2 regions of the Vibrio sp. 1F263 genome follow, and region 2 is predicted to be linked to the other one. Evidence: riboswitches for the same ligand, from Rfam matches in the RefSeq annotation. Region 2 holds a riboswitch; the other holds the start of a gene.
What was found. A riboswitch is a leader RNA that binds a small molecule or an ion and turns the genes downstream of it on or off. The one in region 2 is predicted to bind lysine.
Positions count from the first base shown of each region.

Region 1: another riboswitch for lysine. It lies ahead of lysC (lysine-sensitive aspartokinase 3); the one in region 2 lies ahead of ACED25_RS08120 (Na+/H+ antiporter NhaC family protein).

Region 1 covers NZ_JBGONI010000031.1:51,599-61,161, reverse strand. Annotated here, with positions in the region: gene metH (methionine synthase) at 1-862, shown strand, start outside; gene lysC (lysine-sensitive aspartokinase 3) at 978-2,345, opposite strand; lysine riboswitch at 2,455-2,632, opposite strand; gene ACED25_RS17530 (alanine--glyoxylate aminotransferase family protein) at 2,809-3,948, shown strand; gene ACED25_RS17525 (PglL family O-oligosaccharyltransferase) at 4,053-5,816, opposite strand; gene uvrA (excinuclease ABC subunit UvrA) at 5,913-8,744, opposite strand; gene galU (UTP--glucose-1-phosphate uridylyltransferase GalU) at 8,958-9,563, opposite strand, start outside.
Region 2 covers NZ_JBGONI010000008.1:153,187-162,749, forward strand. Annotated here, with positions in the region: gene purB (adenylosuccinate lyase) at 1-390, opposite strand, end outside; gene hflD (high frequency lysogenization protein HflD) at 534-1,151, opposite strand; gene mnmA (tRNA 2-thiouridine(34) synthase MnmA) at 1,198-2,334, opposite strand; gene ACED25_RS08105 (hypothetical protein) at 2,538-2,807, shown strand; gene ACED25_RS08110 (inosine/guanosine kinase) at 2,910-4,214, shown strand; gene ACED25_RS08115 (H-NS family nucleoid-associated regulatory protein) at 4,388-4,798, opposite strand; lysine riboswitch at 5,177-5,354, shown strand; gene ACED25_RS08120 (Na+/H+ antiporter NhaC family protein) at 5,467-7,059, shown strand; His leader region at 7,249-7,384, shown strand; gene hisG (ATP phosphoribosyltransferase) at 7,438-8,334, shown strand; gene hisD (histidinol dehydrogenase) at 8,334-9,563, shown strand, end outside.

The sequences.
Region 1 (9,563 bases), on a different contig from region 2:
TGTGGCAACTTTGCGCCAGTACATAGACTGGACTCCATTCTTTATGACATGGTCATTGGTCGGTAAATACCCTGCAATTCTTAATCATGAAGAAGTGGGCGAGGAAGCGAAACGCTTATTCAAAGATGCCAACGATTTATTGGATCGAGTACAGAAAGAGAAGTTACTTGAAGCTCGTGGGATGTGTGCGATGTTCCCTGCCAACAGCGTTGGCGATGATATCGAAGTGTATACCGATGAATCTCGTACTGAAGTGTTAAAGGTTTTACACAACCTTCGTCAGCAAACCGAGAAGCCAAAAGGTTTTAACTACTGTTTGTCTGATTACATTGCGCCGAAAGATAGCGGTAAAGCGGACTGGATTGGTGGCTTTGCAGTGACTGGTGGTATCGGCGAGCGTGAGCTTGCTGATGAATACAAAGCCAACGGTGATGACTACAACGCGATTATGATTCAGGCGGTTGCTGACCGATTGGCTGAAGCGTTCGCTGAATACCTGCATAAAGAAGTGAGAAAGGACATTTGGGGCTACTCGCCGGATGAGGATCTGTCTAATGACGATTTGATTCGTGAGAAGTACCAAGGTATTCGTCCAGCTCCAGGTTACCCTGCTTGCCCAGAACATACAGAAAAAGGAACGTTGTGGGAGTTGATGGATGTTGAAAAAGCGATCGACATGTCACTAACCACGAGCTACGCGATGTGGCCTGGTGCTTCAGTGTCTGGTATGTATTTTTCACATCCTGATGCCCGATACTTTGCGATTGCACAGATTCAACAGGATCAAGTGGATAGCTATGCCGACCGTAAAGGTTGGGATATGTTGGAAGCTGAGAAGTGGTTAGGCCCAAACATTAACTAGTTTGAATCTATAACGAGCTTTGATTCGTAACGTAAAAAAGAGAAAGGGTTGCTTAATAGCAACCCTTTTTGTATCTGTAATTTAGTTATTTATCTGTCGATGATAAACGGACTATCTACTCAAATAACTCTTGATGAAGTTTTTGAATCGCCAACTTAGACACAGATTCATCTAGCAAGAAGCATAGGTTGTGTGGGCTTGCTCCGTAACAAATCATACGTAGGTTGAAATCTTCTAGAGTGCCGAATACCTGCTTTGCATAGCCTTTGCTTTCGCTCATGTTGTTACCAATAAGAGCAACGAGGCATAGGTCGTGCTCAATATCTACGGAACACAACTCTTCAAGCTCAAGGCGAGCGGCTTCAGGTAACTCAGGAGCACCACCAGAGGTATCGGTTTGATCGAGAGTAAGTGAGACACTGATCTCTGAGGTAGTGATAAGATCGACTGAGATCTTATGTTTAGCCAGGATCTCGAATACCTTAGCCAAAAAACCATAGGCATGGAACATGTTAGCGCTGCGTAGCGTAACCATGGTTTGGTTGCAGCGTAGGGCAAGCGCTCTGAACAGAGGAGAGCTTTCAACTTGTTGACGAATCCATGTTCCACCAAGCTCTGGTGATTTTGATGAGCCGACAAAAACAGGGATTTGATGGCGTAGTGCAGGAACCAGAGTTGAAGGGTGTAATATTTTCGCGCCAAAGTTTGCCATCTCAGATGCCTCACTGAAGCTGATCTCTGGGATAGGAGATGCTTTCGATGCGATGCGTGGATCTGTGGTGTAGATGCCTGGAACATCAGTCCAAATTTCTAAGCCAATCGCTTGTACTGACTCCGCAATCAGTGCAGCTGAATAATCACTGCCGCCACGACCTAATGTTGTGGTGTTACCTTCGCTATCGGCACCGATAAAACCTTGGGTAACGATAACTTGTTGTTGGCAAAGTGGAATCAGTTTCTGCTGTGCAAGGGCTGCAATATCTTCCAGTTGTGGTTCTGCTTTACCGAAATCATCATTGGTGCGCATCACTTCTCTGATATCAAAACGAGCCGCTGGTGTACCACGTTCGCGAATGATTTGAGCGAGGATATGTGTCGACATTAGTTCGCCACATGCCACTAGGTGATCGGTGAGTTTGGTACTGGCTTGGAATGATGCGGCTTCTGCAGCGCTCGCAATATCATCCAGAATACAGTGCACATCTTTTTCAATGCTAATTGGGTCAGCTAGCTGAGCAAGAATCGTATTATGAATGTCGGTTAACTGTGTCACTAGTTCTTGGCGACGAGTTTTATCTTGAACACCATTCGCGAGTTCAACAAGCAGGTTAGTCACGCCAGAGCATGCGCTACTCACGACCAGTTTCGTATTTGAGTTGTTTTCAATAATGGCAGCACAACGGCTCATTGCTTCAAAGTTGGCAACACTTGTTCCACCAAACTTAGCGACATTAAAAGAACCAGCTACATTAGATGCACTCACGATATATCTCCCACGATTTCCTAAAATAAAATTACTGTTGGGTAATCCAACGTCCGATGTTTTTCGAAGAGAGTTTTAGAGCAAAAAAGAGAGGAATTATTAGAATAGTAACCTCAGAAGCTCTTCACCATATAGAAATGGCGACAGTTAACGGGATTCAGCCCGCTCAACCGATAATAAAGGTCCTGCATCCTTTTATTATCTCGGCACTGCTCCCCATGAATGTTTTGTATTGGAAATGCGGTTCCACAAAACACCTGCCTGGGCAGTGCTCCTCTTCTGCTAGATAGCCATTTCATTGAACGTGTTTGCGCAAATAATGTCAATCCGTAACGTGAGATAATTGAAAAATAATTTTAACAATTATGTGACACTGGTTTGACCTCAATACTTATGGCTAATTGCTGAGGTAATCAATTTGCTTTAGGGTGGATTGTTCACAACATTAACGTAAGGGATGTACATGTTTAATTTAACACTCACTGCTGCTATCGATAGCTTTTATCCGCCACACCGAACGTTAATGGGGCCGGGGCCTTCAGACATTTCTCCTCAAGTTTTACAGGCCTTAAGCCGTCCAACCATTGGTCACCTTGACCCGCTATTTATTGCGATGATGGATGAGCTTAAACAACTTCTCAAATACGCTTTTCAGACGGAAAACGAATTTACGATTGCCGTTTCTGCTCCAGGCAGTGCGGGCATGGAAACCTGTTTTGTTAACTTGATTGAGCCTGGTGAAAAGGTCATTGTTTGTCGCAATGGTGTTTTCGGTGAACGTATGCGAGAGAATGTTGTGCGTTGTGGTGGTGAAGCGATCCTTGTCGATGATGAGTGGGGCAAACCCGTTTCCGTTAAAAAGGTAGAAAAAGCATTGGCAGAAAACCCTGATGCTGTTGCTGTCGCATTTGTGCATGCCGAGACGTCTACTGGCGCGTTATCGGATGCTCAAGCTATTTCCGCAGTCGCTCGCCAGTTTGATGCATTGTCGATTGTGGATGCGGTGACATCATTAGGTGGTGTGCCATTGTTGGTTGATGAATGGCTACTCGATGCGGTTTATTCAGGCAGTCAGAAGTGTCTGTCTTGTGTACCTGGTTTATCTCCCGTGACGTTCTCTCAACGTGCTGTCGATAAAATGAAAGCACGTCAAGCTCCCGTACAAAGCTGGTTCTTGGATCAGAGCTTGGTATTAGGTTATTGGAGTGGAGAAGGTAAGCGTAGCTATCACCACACTGCGCCTGTGAACAGCCTATATGCTCTGCATGAGTCGTTGGTTTTATTGAAAAATGAAGGCCTGGATAATGCGTGGTCACGTCACCATGCGATGCACCAAGAGCTTAAAGAAGGCGTAGAAGCACTAGGATTAAAGTTTGTGGTTGATGAAGAGAGTCGCCTACCTCAATTGAATGCGCTTTACTTCCCTGAAGGGATTGATGAAGCCAAAATAAGAACGCAGCTGTTAGAAGAGTATAATCTTGAAATCGGTGCTGGGCTGGGCTCTCTGGCTGGGAAGGCTTGGCGTATTGGTTTAATGGGTTATGGCGCTCGAAAAGAGAATGTCGCTTTGTGCTTAAAAGCGTTACAAGACGTTTTAAAATAACGCTAATAAATTGAAGTTTAAAAGAAAAGCGCACGAGAGAATGTGCGCTTTTTTGTGTCTAGGCTAAACGTCATTACAGCAAAATGACTCTAGATTCCTTGGCATCATTTAGCAGCAGAGATATTGTTTTCTGCTTCCGATATCTTCTTATACTGAACCTTGGAAAAGTCTCGATTTGGGAACAAGAAGCTCGCTTCACTACGAATTTGTTCTGCCTTGCTGTGATCACCTAATCCTTGATACGCGAGAATCAGGTTACTGTAGAAAGTAGGCCTTGGCTTACTCTTTATGATCTCTAACGACCAATCTATATAAGGTTGGATCAGGCTAGGATCGGCTTTGTAGAGGCCGATATTTAGATAGGTACTGTACACGTCCCAATCATAGCGATCTTTCCAGACTACGGGGTTTGTTACCTGCTTAAGAATGTCCGGGTTTTTCGGCTTAGACATTTCAAATTTAGTGAGTACATAATTGGTGTGTAAGGCACTCAGCATGTAAAAACTCACCAAGATAGGAACGACTAAGCTCGACACTCTGAATAGGGTTTTACTGACGATACTAAACGGCTGCTGATAGTGGCGAGAAGCCCGTTGGTCGACCCAGTAAATCAAAATGATAAAGGTTATCCAGTGAATCGCCGAGTGGTAAAAAGGATACTCAAGCTGAGAATGTAAGAGTATAGGTATGAATAGCGCAAGTAGTGCTAGACGTGTTCCTTTCGCTGAGTTAGCTATGCGTGACATCACCAACACCGCAGCAATCAAGATCCCGATGATTGGTACTATTCCGCCCTCAACCCCCCAAAACAGGAACTCATTGTGTGGGTGATCCATTGAAGGAAGGCCGGGATGATAATTTGGGTTGAGTTGATGCTGGCGAGCTGTGTATAGCGTGTACTCGGATTCGAATTTCCCGTAGCCATACCCTGTAAATGGCTTTTCGATCATCATATCGAGCGCTTGCGGAAAGGTATAAGCTCGTGGGCTTTCTAAGTTAGCCCTTTTGCTTGCGAGGCTATCAGTTGTACTGAGGCTGATCACCGAAAAAGCGACGACGATACCGACTACCACTGATACACACCATCCGTAGAAGCGCTTCTTGGTCGAGAACTTGTAAAGGTAAGGCAGAATGCAGACAAACCCGATTACGGCAGCCAACCATCCTGTACGTGATGCAATGATGATCAGCAAAGGTACGGTTAAGGTTGGTGTCAGGTATAGTAAGAATGACTCGCTAATTTTGCGATTATATTTAGCAGGCTGTCTCGCTAAAAGATAAGCTGAAAGCACAAAACCGGTAGCTAAAAAGCTGGCCATAACATTCGGTTGTTGAAATATCCCATAAGGTCTATTGGCCGCAGTGTTATAACCAAATAGGTTGCCAGGTTCCAGTAAGAAATATTGCACATAGCCAAAAAGTGCTTGTAGGACGACAGCAAGAACAATGAACCACAACATGCGTTGTTTGTGTTTGTTACTGAATTTAAATTGCTGAAGCACCACGAATAAAGCGAAGCCCGCCCACAATCCCAGTAGTCGGCCTGATGCGGCTTGAGGAGAGGCGTTGCTGTAAATAATGGGCAACGTCAGTATCACGCAGCTTATTAGCAAGCCAACGGTTAACTTTGAATATTTGAGTGCTCGGTTAGTGGCAAGCTGGTAGAAGCCAATCGCCAACGTAAAGCTAAGAGCTAACCAAGTGGTTGGATTAAAGGATAAAGCGAGGCCTGAGCCTCCAGGATTGGGCATGAAAAAGTGCATGGCTAATAAGAATATAACAGCTAAAGAGGCAAGGAATGCCTTGTTAAGCGGAAGCTGAGTTCTCTGATTTTCTAGCTGGGTACCGCTAGTATGTATTGTTGCCATAAATCCCTAACCTTATAAAAACAGAGCTTGTTCCTTCTGAAAAAAGCCCTGTTACTTTAACATTTTTCTGTCTGCTCGCAGGGAGCTATTTTACACCTACTTCAAATTTAACATAGGCTTAAGGAAGCGAGCAGTGTGCGAACCTTCGACTAACGCCACATCTTCAGGTGTACCTTCTGCAACAATTTCACCGCCTCCTTGACCACCTTCAGGGCCAAGATCTAGGATCCAGTCCGCTGTTTTGACGACGTCTAGGTTATGCTCAATCACGACAACCGTATTACCGTGATCCCGTAATCTATGCAGTACCGTTAACAGTTGCTGGATATCGTGGAAATGTAGGCCTGTTGTTGGCTCATCGAGAATGTATAAGGTTTTCCCCGTGTCTCGCTTAGATAACTCTCTTGCCAACTTAACACGTTGTGCTTCACCGCCAGACAAGGTTGTTGCTGCTTGTCCGAGGCGAATGTAGGAAAGGCCAACATCCATCAATGTTTGCAGCTTACGAGCAATAACAGGAACAGGGTTGAAGTATTCTCGAGCATCTTCGACAGTCATCTCTAGAACTTCGTCAATGGTTTTCCCCTTGTAGCGGACCTCTAGCGTTTCACGGTTATAACGCTTACCTTTACACACATCGCACGGTACATACACATCTGGCAAGAAATGCATCTCTACTTTGATGACGCCGTCTCCCTGACACGCTTCACAACGACCACCACGAACGTTAAAACTGAATCGACCTGGCTTGTAGCCACGAGATCGTGATTCTTGTGTACCTGCAAATAACTCTCGAATTGGAGTGAAAATACCAGTGTAGGTTGCAGGATTCGATCTTGGTGTTCGACCGATAGGGCTTTGATCAATATCGATTACTTTGTCGAAATGCTCTAAGCCTTTAATCTTTTTGTGCTGCGCCGGAACTGCAGTTGTTGCACCGTTCAATTGAGTGTGGGCGACTTTAAAGAAGGTGTCATTGATGAGTGTTGATTTACCGGATCCCGATACACCGGTAATACAGCTGAACAAGCCTACAGGGATTGTCGCAGTGACATTCTTTAGGTTGTTCCCAGTCGCGCCAACGATCTCGACGACCTTTTTCTTATCGATAGGCGTTCTTTGTTTGGGGATCGCAATTTCTTTGGCGCCGCTGAGGTATTGCCCAGTTAAAGAATTCGGATTTTCGATGATGTCTTGCATGGTGCCTTCAGCGACCACGTGACCACCATGAACACCTGCGCCTGGGCCTATATCGATAACATGGTCAGCGCAACGAATCGCATCTTCGTCATGCTCAACAACAAGTACGGTATTTCCTAAGTCTCTTAGGTGAACCAGAGTTTGCAGTAGACGTTCATTATCACGCTGGTGGAGGCCAATCGATGGTTCATCCAACACATACATAACGCCAACTAAACCGGCCCCAATTTGACTTGCTAGACGAATTCTTTGCGCTTCACCACCTGACAGTGTTTCTGCACTGCGTGATAGGTTCAGGTAATTCAAACCAACGTTCACCAAAAAATGCAGACGATCATTGATCTCTTTCATCACTTTATCAGCAATTTGTCCACGTTGGCCGTCTAACTTCAACTCTTGGAAAAATTGTAGTGCGTCAGCAATGCTGAGCTGAACGATTTGTGGTAGTGTGGTATCGCCAATAAAGACATTTCGAGCTTCTAATCTTAAGCGTGTACCATCACAGCTAGAGCATGATTTCGTTGATATGTACTTGGCAAGATCTTCACGCACAGCGCTAGATTCGGTATCGCGGTAACGGCGTTCTAACGTATTTAAAATACCTTCAAAGGGGTGGCGTTTTACTCGGATATCACCACGATCATTGATGTATTTGAATTCTACTTCAGTTCTACCAGACCCCTTGAGGATGATCTCTTGAGTTTTCTTTGATAAAGAATTGAACGGAGCATAAAGGTCAAAATCATAATGGTCTGACAGCGATGTTAGCATTTGGAAATAGTAATAATTTTTCTGATCCCAGCCTTTTATTGCACCTTCTGCAATGCTTAGGTTCTCATCTAAAATAACTCGACTTGGATCAAAATATTGTTGAACACCAAGTCCATCACAAGTACCACAAGCACCTGCCGGGTTATTGAATGAGAATAGGCGAGGCTCAAGTTCTTGCATGCTGTAGCCACACTTTGGACAAGCAAAATTAGCCGAGAACACGATCTCTTCTTGTTCTTTATCATCCATCCAACCGACAACTGCGATACCACCAGATAGCTCTAATGTGGTCTCAAACGATTCAGCTAAACGCTGTTGAAGATCTGGGCGAACCTTAAAGCGATCAACGACAACTTCAATGGTGTGCTTCTTGTGCAGCTCCAATGTGGGAGGATCGGATAAATCACAGGTCTCGCCATCAATACGGGCACGGATAAAGCCTTGAGCCGCTAGATTCTCAAGCGTTTTAACGTGCTCACCTTTACGTTCTTTGACTATCGGAGCCAGCAGCATCATCTTTGAACCAGCAGGCAGTTCTAAGACTTTATCGACCATTTGACTGATGGTTTGTGCTGCAAGAGGGGTATTGTGATCAGGACAGCGCGGTTCACCGACACGAGCATAAAGTAGTCTTAGGTAATCATAGACTTCAGTGATGGTGCCAACAGTTGAACGAGGATTGTGAGAAGTTGATTTCTGTTCGATGGAGATGGCTGGAGATAAACCTTCGATGTGGTCGACATCAGGCTTTTCCATGAGAGATAGAAATTGACGAGCGTATGCCGACAAAGACTCAACATAACGACGTTGACCTTCTGCGTAGAGGGTATCAAACGCAAGTGACGACTTTCCTGAACCTGATAACCCGGTGATAACCGTCAGCTTATCACGAGGTATGGTTAGGTTAATGTCTTTGAGGTTATGCGTACGAGCGCCTCTAATTTCTATTTTATCCATCTCAACAGACCATGTAATTTTAAGTGGCTAAAGTATTACATAGAGTGAGATTTGTGCAAAGTTTTACTGGATAAAAAAACAGTAATAAAAAAGGGCGACTCTTTTGAGTCACCCTTGGAATCATTTAATGTGCTGCTAACCAACCGCTCATTGCTATTAATTAAATAGCTAAATAGCTAAATAGTTAAACAGTGAGTAAGCCAAAATTAGCGATTAAGCTTCTTTTGTTGTTGAGTGTTTACCTAACTCGATTTGTTGTTGGTCTTTTTTGTATAGGTTTTCAAAGCAGTAATTTGTTGCTTCGATGTAGCCTTCAACACTACCACAGTCAAAACGTTGGCCTTTAAATTTGTAAGCCAACACACAGCCTGCTTTTGCTTGTTTTAGCAATGCATCAGTGATTTGGATTTCGCCGCCTTTGCCTGGTTCAGTCTGCTCGATCAGTTCAAAGATATCTGGAGTCAGAATGTAGCGGCCAATGATTGCTAGGTTGCTTGGTGCAGTACCTGGTTCTGGCTTTTCTACCATGTCATCGACACGGAAAAGATCGTCTTTGATCATCTCGCCCGAGATAACACCGTATTTATGAGTTTCGTTTTCCGGCACTTCTTGTACTGCAACGATTGAGCAACGGAACTGCTTGTATAGCGCAACCATTTGAGCCAGAACGCCTTGCTGCTCGTTCACACAAAGGTCATCAGCAAGCACAACGGCGAAAGGCTCATCACCCACAAGTTCACGACCAGTCAAGATAGCATGGCCTAGACCTTTCATTTCGCGTTGACGAATGTAGGTGAAGTTTGCTGCTTCAATCGTCTC
Region 2 (9,563 bases):
AGATGTGTTGTTGATGTCTTCAGAAGTACATGCAAAGTGAATAAATTCGTTTACAGCGTGAAGTTCAGGAACGCCAGCAACTTTCTCTTTCAAGAAGTACTCAACCGCTTTAACGTCGTGGTTAGTCGTGCGCTCGATCTCTTTGATACGTAGAGCATCTTCTTCACTGAAGTTAGCAGCTAGTTCATCAAGAAACTGGTTAGCTTCTGCACTGAACGCTGGTACTTCTTTGATTGCATCTGTAGCTGCAAGCTTTTGTAACCAACGAACTTCAACGATAGAGCGGTACTTTAGTAGGCCAAACTCACTAAAGATGCTGCGTAATGCAACAGTCTTGCTTCCGTAACGGCCGTCTACTGGTGAAACAGCAGTCAATGCTGACAGTTCCATGGTGTTCTCCTGAATTGAGTTTTCTAAATTTTGAGAGGTTTATACCAGTAACAATCTCAATTGTCACGCATATTGCGCAATCGTTTGCGTGAGAGTTGTGTTGGTACAAAAAACAAGCTCGCGACGAGGCGTGAGCTAATAAATCACATGCGAGCTAGCAGGATTTGAGCCTGCTCGATCATCTTCTTGCGACCGAAGATAAGGTGGCGACGTTTACCGCCAACTTGACGCCATAACACAGCGCTTCGAATTCCTGATAGCAGCAGGGCACGAACCTTATGCTGGCTCGATGTCTGTTGAAGTACAGCTGGCGTACCAGAAACCTGAATACGCGGGCCGATAGGGCTCACAACATCAAGGTAGATACTGGCTAGGTTGCTGATCATTTGCTCGTCAAACAGATCAAAGTGTTCAGTTTGACGTTCTGCAGTTTGAATACGATCGCCAAGCTGAGACATAGAGTCGTTACGAGAAGATAGCTTACGCTCAAGTGCCATCAAGCTGATGATGTAGCGAGTAATATCGCTACCAGCGGGAGTACTATCGATACCTTTTACTAAGCACTCAAGGCCAAGCTTTAGGTTCGCTTCACGTCCAAAGACACCCACGGTGTTCGCTGGATTGGTATTTAAAATGGCACTGAGTGAAGCTTCGAAGGCATCTTTATCACAATGGCCGTCTTTCGCTACTTGTTGAACCAAAGCCACAGCTTGGCAAATTCCAGCGAAAGCAATAGTACGGTCATAAAGTGTATTAGCCACGTAGTAACTCCTAGTTGTCTTCTATTGTTTGTCGTTCGATTATTGGTTAGATGCGCTTTTCAATGATACCACCACCAAGACATACGTTGTCTAGGTAGAACACTGCTGATTGACCTGGGGTCACCGCAATTTGTGGTTCGTCAAAAATAACCTTAATGTTCTCATCATCAATTGGGATGATTGTACAAGGAATATCGGTCTGACGGTAACGTGTTTTTACCGTGCACGTCATAACTTCAGTAATTGGTGTGCGATTAACCCAATGAAGCTGAGAAGCGATCAAACCTTCTGATTTTAAAAGAGGGTGGTCTTTACCTTGTACCGCGATCAGAACATTACGTTTAAGATCTTTTTCACCAACAAACCATGGTTCTTCATTACCGCCGCCACCTTTGGTGCCACCGATATGCAGGCCTTTACGTTGGCCTAGTGTGTGGTACATCAAGCCTTGGTGTTGCCCAATAACTTGGCCTTCAGGTGTCTCGATGTTACCTGGTTGAGCCGGTAGATATTTGCCAAGGAATTCTGTGAACTTACGCTCACCAATAAAGCAGATACCTGTTGAGTCTTTTTTCTTCGCTGTGATCAGGTCTTGCTCTTCAGCAATGCGTCGCACTTCAGGCTTCTCTAATTCACCAACTGGGAATAGGCTGCGTGCCACTTGATCTGAACTTAGCGTATATAGGAAATAGCTTTGGTCTTTGTTGCCGTCTAAGCCACGCAGCATTTCTGGTTTTACGCCAGCATCGAGCTCTTCTTGTGTTGGGAAAGTACGACGAACATAGTGACCCATCGCGATGTAGTCTGCGTCTAATACTTCATCCGCAAACTCTAAGAATGCTTTGAATTTGATTTCTTTGTTACAAAGGATATCTGGGTTCGGTGTACGACCCGCTTTGTATTCTTCAAGAAAGTACTCGAATACATTATCCCAGTACTCTGCTGCAAAGTTGATAGTGTGAAGGTGGATACCTAGTTTGTCACATACCGCTTGAGCATCAGCAAGGTCTTCAGCTGCCGTGCAGTATTCTTCGTTATCGTCTTCTTCCCAGTTTTTCATGAAAAGGCCTTCTACCTGATAGCCTTGTTGCTGAAGAAGATACGCCGATACTGACGAATCTACACCGCCGGACATACCGACAATTACTTTCTTTTCGCTGTTTCCAGAGCTGATATCTGACATGTCTAAACACCGTTACTATTACTTGGTCGCAGATTCTAACAGAAAGAGAAACACCGCGACAGATCCGAGACCGGAATCACAGTTTCATTTGCACAAATATTGCGCTGAATTCGTTAGAGAATCGCATGAACGCGAGGAGACTCGCTAGGATGTCAGATCTATATGTGGCATAGTCGCTCGAAATCCAAGACCTGAGATAAAAAATGTCTGAACAAAATGAGTTTATGCAAGAAGAACAGTTGATCGAGATTATCGAAAACCAACTTGAAGATGGCCAACCTGTGAAAGTGAAAGAGACGCTGATGCGTTTAATGATGACAGGAACTCCTCGTGAAGAGGCGATTGCGGCTATGGCATGTGCACTGGCTATTGAGGTATTTGATGTAATGAAAAACGGCGCTGAGTTTAATCAAAAACGTTACGCCGAGCATTTGGGTATGCTACCTGACTTAAGCTTTATGGAAGGCGAATAAAAAAATAGCCTCGCAAACGTTTGCTATAGTTTGAAAGATTGCCGCGTTAAATATAGCGCGGTAGAATCCGCCACCTATTTCCCCTTGACTTAGACTAGCCTTATGAAATTCCCTGGACAACGTAAATCAAAGCACTATTTTCCGGTTCACGCTCGTGATCCTTTAGTAAGCCAAGCTCAAACTAGCAAAAGAATGTCACGTACTCATATTATCGGTATTGACCAAACTTTGGTGGATATTGAAGCGAAAGTGAGTTCTGAGCTAATCGAAAAATACGGCCTAAGTAAGGGACACTCACTGGTTATCGGTGATGAAGCTGCTGAATCCTTATATCAAGAATTAAAAGAACAGTGCCTGATCACCAATGAATACGCTGGTGGTACGATCGGTAACACATTACACAATTACTCAGTATTGGCGGATGACCGTTCAACACTGTTAGGTGTAATGAGCCAAGATATTAAGATTGGTAGCTACGGTTACCGCTATTTATGTAATACATCAAGCAGAATGGATCTGAACCATTTACAAGGGGTAGATGGCGCAATTGGTCGTTGCTTTGCATTAATTACAGAAGATGGTGAACGTACTTTCGCAATTAGCGAAGGACAAATGAACCAATTAAAACCAGAAAGCATTCCTGAGAAAATCTTCAAAAGTGCTTCTGCTTTGGTATTAACAGCGTATCTAGTTCGTTGTAAGCCAGGCGACCCTATGCCTGAAGCAACAATGAAAGCTATTGAATACGCGAAGAAATACGATGTACCTGTTGTTTTAACACTTGGTACTAAATTCGTTATTCAAGATGACCCAGAGTTCTGGAAAGATTTCCTGGAACAGCACGTAACCGTTGTTGCAATGAATGAAGATGAAGCTGAAGCTTTAACAGGTGAAAGCGATCCTCTTGCTGCTTCAGACAAAGCACTAGAGTGGGTAGACTTGGTTCTATGTACGGCAGGCCCTGTTGGCTTATTTATGGCGGGTTATACTGAAGACGCGGTTAAGCGTGAAACTTCATTGCCGTTGTTACCAGGCTCGATTGCAGAATTTAACCGCTATGAGTTTAGCCGTCCTGCACATAAAGAGTTATGTGACAACCCAACGAAAATCTATTCGCATATCGCGCCTTACATGGGTGGTCCAGAAAAGATCAAGAATACCAATGGAGCAGGGGATGCGGCGCTGTCGGCTTTATTACATGATATGGCAGCAAATAAATATCATAAAGAAAATGTACCGAATTCTAGCAAGCACCAACATGCATTTTTAACGTATTCATCTTTCTCACAAGTTTGTAAATATTCAAACCGTGCAAGTTATGAAGTGTTGGTTCAGCACTCTCCTCGCTTGTCTCGCGGCCTTCCTGAAAGAGAAGATAGTCTAGAAGAAGCGTACTGGGAAAGATAAGATATTTTTATCTTTTTCATTTATATTTCTAATAGTGAAATATAAAAAAGGCTCCGAAAGGAGCCTTTTTTGTTTCTGAATATATTGAAGCCGTAAATAATACTTTAGTCGACTTAAATATTAATTCTATTGCTTAGTGGGTTATTGATTATTCACTTAGCAAACTCGATGCCTTAAAGAGCAAACTCTTCTAGAGATTTACCAGCATCTAGTTGTTCTTGGATAGCTGAAGGCGTACGGCCTTGACCTGTCCAAGTTTTTTCGTCGCCATTCGCGTCTACGTATTTGTATTTCGCAGGGCGAGGAGCACGTTTAGATTTTGTTGTTTTAGATTTTGCTTCACCAGAAAGTGCAGCAATAAGATCGGCAACATCGATTCCGTCTTTTGCAATTTGTTCTGCGATAGCAGAAAGCTTAGCTTCTTGCTCTGCTTTTGCTGCGCGTTCTTCAGCTTCAGACTCTTGACGTTCTTGTACAACAATAGTCAGCTTGTCTAGCGCTTCTTCAAGTTGCTCAAGAGTTAATTCACGTGAGAACGCACGAAGGCTACGGATATTTAATAGAGTTTTTGTTAATTCAGACATGATATTTCCCATCAAGGTAAACTAAATAATCCTCCTAATAATAAACAGAGCCTAAGAATAAAACAAATAGTATTTCTTCTATTAGTTATTTAAATAAGAAAATGAGACGAGTGTTTTAAGATGAAAAGATAGACTTCTAATGAACTTATAATAACTATTAAGAATATCTTAAAAAAAACAGGTGATATCTGATATGTGTTAAGTGGAGTAATCCGTAAAAGTTGACTATTCTTCTATTGATTACTTCATTAACAAAAAGCTTATTTTTCTCGGAATGATATGTTGCATTGTTGCTCTTGATGGGTACAATTGCGGCTACCTGATGCGGTGCTTTGGTTAATCTGTTGTTAAACTCTGGTTTACACGGTTAATAATGTTACCGCACGTAGAGGTGCAATTATAAAGAGTAGTTTTCGTTGGGGTGATGCCAATGAACGGGAATGAAAGGTGTAATTGCCGAAGTAAATTGTATATCTAAGCAATTTGCTGGGGTTGTGCTCAATAGGTACAACACTGCCATAGTCTTAATTTTAAACTATGGAGCGCTACTGTAGGGTTGGGTGAAGTGTTCACTTCCCTTTCGCTTAGTTCAACATGAGCTTGATAAGCCGTATCAAGTTTATCTGCAGTAGATCTCTAGCCAAATAAAAAACTGGTTTTTGAAGATCATGAATTTAATAGATTTTGCAACATCGCCTTTATCGCTGCTTCCTCCCTTGGTTGCCTTGACTCTTGCTATTGTTACCCGTCGTGTATTAGTTTCCTTGGGTGTCGGTATCGTCATGGGTGCGATTCTACTTGCTGACTACTCAGTAGGTAACGCAGCTAGCTACGTCTTTACTAAAGTATCTGGTGTTTTCATCGAAGATGGTGGTATTAACACTTGGAACATGAGCATCGTTGCTTTCCTAATTATCCTTGGAATGACAACGGCATTATTAACACTGTCTGGCGGTACTCGCGCATTCGCTGAGTGGGCACAGTCTCGTGTTAAAAGCAAACGTGGTTCAAAACTACTTGCTGCCTTCTTAGGCGTATTCATCTTTGTTGATGATTACTTCAACAGCTTAGCGGTAGGTGCCATCTCTCGCCCTGTAACTGACCGCTTCTACGTATCTCGCGCTAAGCTAGCTTATATCCTAGATTCAACTGCTGCTCCTATGTGTGTGATCATGCCGGCTTCTAGCTGGGGTGCTTACATCATCACTATCATTGGTGGCATCTTAGTGACACACGGTGTGACAGAGTATTCTGCACTGGGTGCTTACGTTCGCCTTATCCCAATGAACTTCTACGCTGTGTTCGCACTATTAATGGTGTTTGCCGTTGCGTGGTTTGGTTTAGATGTTGGCAAAATGCGCGAGCATGAGATCGAAGCCTCTCAAGGCCGTGGTTTTGAAGGTGATAATGATCAAAAGAAAGCGCACGATCTAAACGAAGAGCTAGATATTCAAGAGAGCGAAAACGGTTCTGTTTCTGATCTCGTTATGCCAATCGTAGCGTTAATCGTCGCGACGGTTGCAGCAATGCTTTACACCGGTGGCCAAGCGCTTACTGCTGATGATCAAGCATTCAACTTGCTTGGTGCATTTGAAAATACAGATGTAGGTAAGTCTCTGGTTTACGGTGGTGTTATTGGTTTACTCGTTGCGCTAGCAACGGTATTCAAACAGAAACTGCCTATGGCTGATATCACAAGAACAATGTGGATTGGTGCAAGCTCAATGTTTGGCGCTATCCTTATCCTTGTATTTGCATGGACGATTGGTTCTGTTATTGGCGACATGAAAACAGGTTCGTACCTATCCTCTCTAGCAACAGGTAACATCGATTACCACTGGCTACCGGTTATCTTGTTCCTTCTTGCTGGCCTAATGGCGTTCTCGACAGGTACATCTTGGGGTACGTTCGGTATCATGTTACCGATTGCGGGTGACATGGCTGCTGCCTCTGACATCGCGCTAATTCTTCCTATGCTAAGTGCGGTTCTTGCGGGTTCTGTATTTGGTGATCACTGCTCTCCAATCTCGGATACAACGATTCTGTCTTCTACAGGTGCGCGTTGTAACCACATTGACCACGTATCGACTCAGCTCCCTTACGCGCTGTCTGTGGCGTTCGTATCGTGTATTGGTTTTATCACCCTAGGAATGACATCATCAACTGGCATTGCATTTGGCGCAGCGTCTCTAACGTTTGTTGCGGTATGTTTTGCATTGGCTTATTTCTCTCGTTGCAAGATAGCAACGTGTAAAAGCTAATCATCATTTGATTGAATAATGAGAAGGGAGGCGTTTGCCTCCCTTTTTTTGTGTTCGTTAATTTAATTTTAAATTTCGTGAAAAAAGTTCGAATAAATGGTTGAAAAAGGGTGTCAGCTTAGTTAGTGTGGAGACAAGACAGCAAACAACCTAAGAGCTGATAAGTATGCGTAAATTAGTAATGAACATTCATCACCATCATCACCCTATCTAGTCTTTCGGGGAGATTTACGTATACCCGGGAGCAAGAATTCTCCCGGAGGTTAAGTCAAAGAATTTAGATTTAAACCCTCGGGACGACAAAGTCTTCCGAGGGTTTTTTAGTTTTAGCACTTTTAAATAATCAATAAATTCAAATATTTGCACAGGGATACAGCAATGCAGACACAACGCCTAAGAATCGCAATTCAAAAGAAAGGTCGCTTAAGTAAAGAGTGCCAAGATCTACTTAAAAAATGTGGTGTGAAATTTAACATCATGGGTGAGCGCTTAGTTGTTCATTCACTAAATATGCCAATCGACTTGTTACTCGTTCGTGATGACGACATCCCAGGCCTTATCATGGATGGTGTGGTTGACCTTGGTTTTATCGGTGAGAATGAACTAGAAGAAGTTCGCCTAGACCGTGTCGCTCTAAAGGAGCCTTCAGAGTTTCGTACACTACGTCGTTTAGACTTCGGTGGTTGCCGCCTTTCTATCGCAATCAACAAAGATGAAGAATACAACGGCCCACAAGACCTAGCGGGTAAACGTATTGCGACAACTTACCCACAATTACTAAAAGCCTACATGGACGAGCAGGGTGTTGAATTCAGCGCTTGTATGCTAACTGGCTCAGTTGAAGTTGCCCCTCGCGCAGGTCTAGCAGACGCTATCGCAGATTTAGTTTCTACAGGTGCAACGCTAGAAGCAAACGGTCTAAAGGAAGCAGAGGCTATCTTCCAATCTAAAGCAACACTGATTCAACGTGTTGGTGATTTCGATGCAGACAAAACGGCATTGATTGAAAAACTACTGACTCGTATGCAGGGTGTTCAACAAGCGAAAGAGTCGAAGTACATCATGCTTCACGCACCAACGTCTCAGCTAGAGCAAATCAAAGCTCTACTACCTGGGGCTGAAGATCCTACGGTTCTTCCTCTATCTACAGACAAAGACAAAGTTGCCGTTCACCTCGTAAGTACAGAGAACTTGTTCTGGGAAACTATGGAACAGCTGAAAGAGTTGGGTGCAAGCTCGATTCTAGTATTACCAATCGAAAAAATGATGGGGTAGTGACGATGAGAACCGTTGTTTGGCAATCTTTAAGTGAATCACAGCAAGACTCGGTATTAGAGCGTCCAGCTATTACTGAAGGTGCAAACATCACAGCGACTGTTTCTGATGTTATTGCAAAAGTACGAAATGAAGGCGATGCCGCACTTAAGGAACTGACTGAAAAGTTCGATGGTGTGACTCCAGAATCTATCCGAGTTAGTTCGGGTGAGATCGAAGAGGCATGTGCTCGTCTAACACCAGAGATGAAGCAAGCGTTGGAGCAAGCTTACAGCAACATTGCTAAGTTTCACGAAGCTCAAAAGCCACAGCCAATTAAGGTTGAAACACAGCCTGGTGTTGTGTGTGAGCAGGTGACGCGCGCGATTAATACTGTTGGACTTTATATTCCGGGTGGCAGCGCGCCACTTCCGTCAACGGTTCTTATGTTAGGTGTACCTGCTCAAATTGCGGGTTGTCGTAAGGTTGTGCTTTGCTCACCTCCGCCAATTGCTGATGAAATCTTGTATGTCGCTAATCTTTGTAAAATCGATGAGGTTTACAATGTTGGTGGTGGTCAAGCGGTTGCTGCAATGGCGTACGGGACCGAGAGCGTGGCTAAGGTTGATAAGATCTTCGGCCCAGGTAACGCTTACGTAACGGAAGCTAAACGCCAAGTAAGTAACGACTTCCGTGGCGCTGCGATTGATATGCCTGCTGGCCCGTCTGAAGTGTTAGTGATTGCAGACGAAACTGCGGATGCTGACTTCATTGCTGCTGATCTACTGAGCCAAGCTGAACACGGGCCAGATTCACAGGTTGTATTAGTAACACCATCACCAGTTATTGCCGACCAAGTAACCGATGCGGTTCAGAAGCAATTGAAAGAGCTGTCTCGTGCGAACATCGCTCAGCAAGCATTGGCTTCAAGTCTAATCATCATTGCTGAATCGATCACTCAAGCGATTGCGATTTCGAATTTCTATGGTCCTGAGCACTTGATTGTTCAGACCAAGAGTCCACGAGAATTACTGCCGTTACTAGACAATGCTGGTTCAATCTTCTTGGGTGACTGGTCTCCAGAATCTGCAGGTGACTACGCATCAGGCACAAACCACGTTCTTCCGACTTACGGCTATACCAAGACTTATTCAAGCCTAGGTTTGGCGGATTTCTCTAAGCGTATGACGGTACAAGAGTTAACAGCTGATGGCTTACAAGGCCTAGCGCCAACGGTAGTCACAATGGCG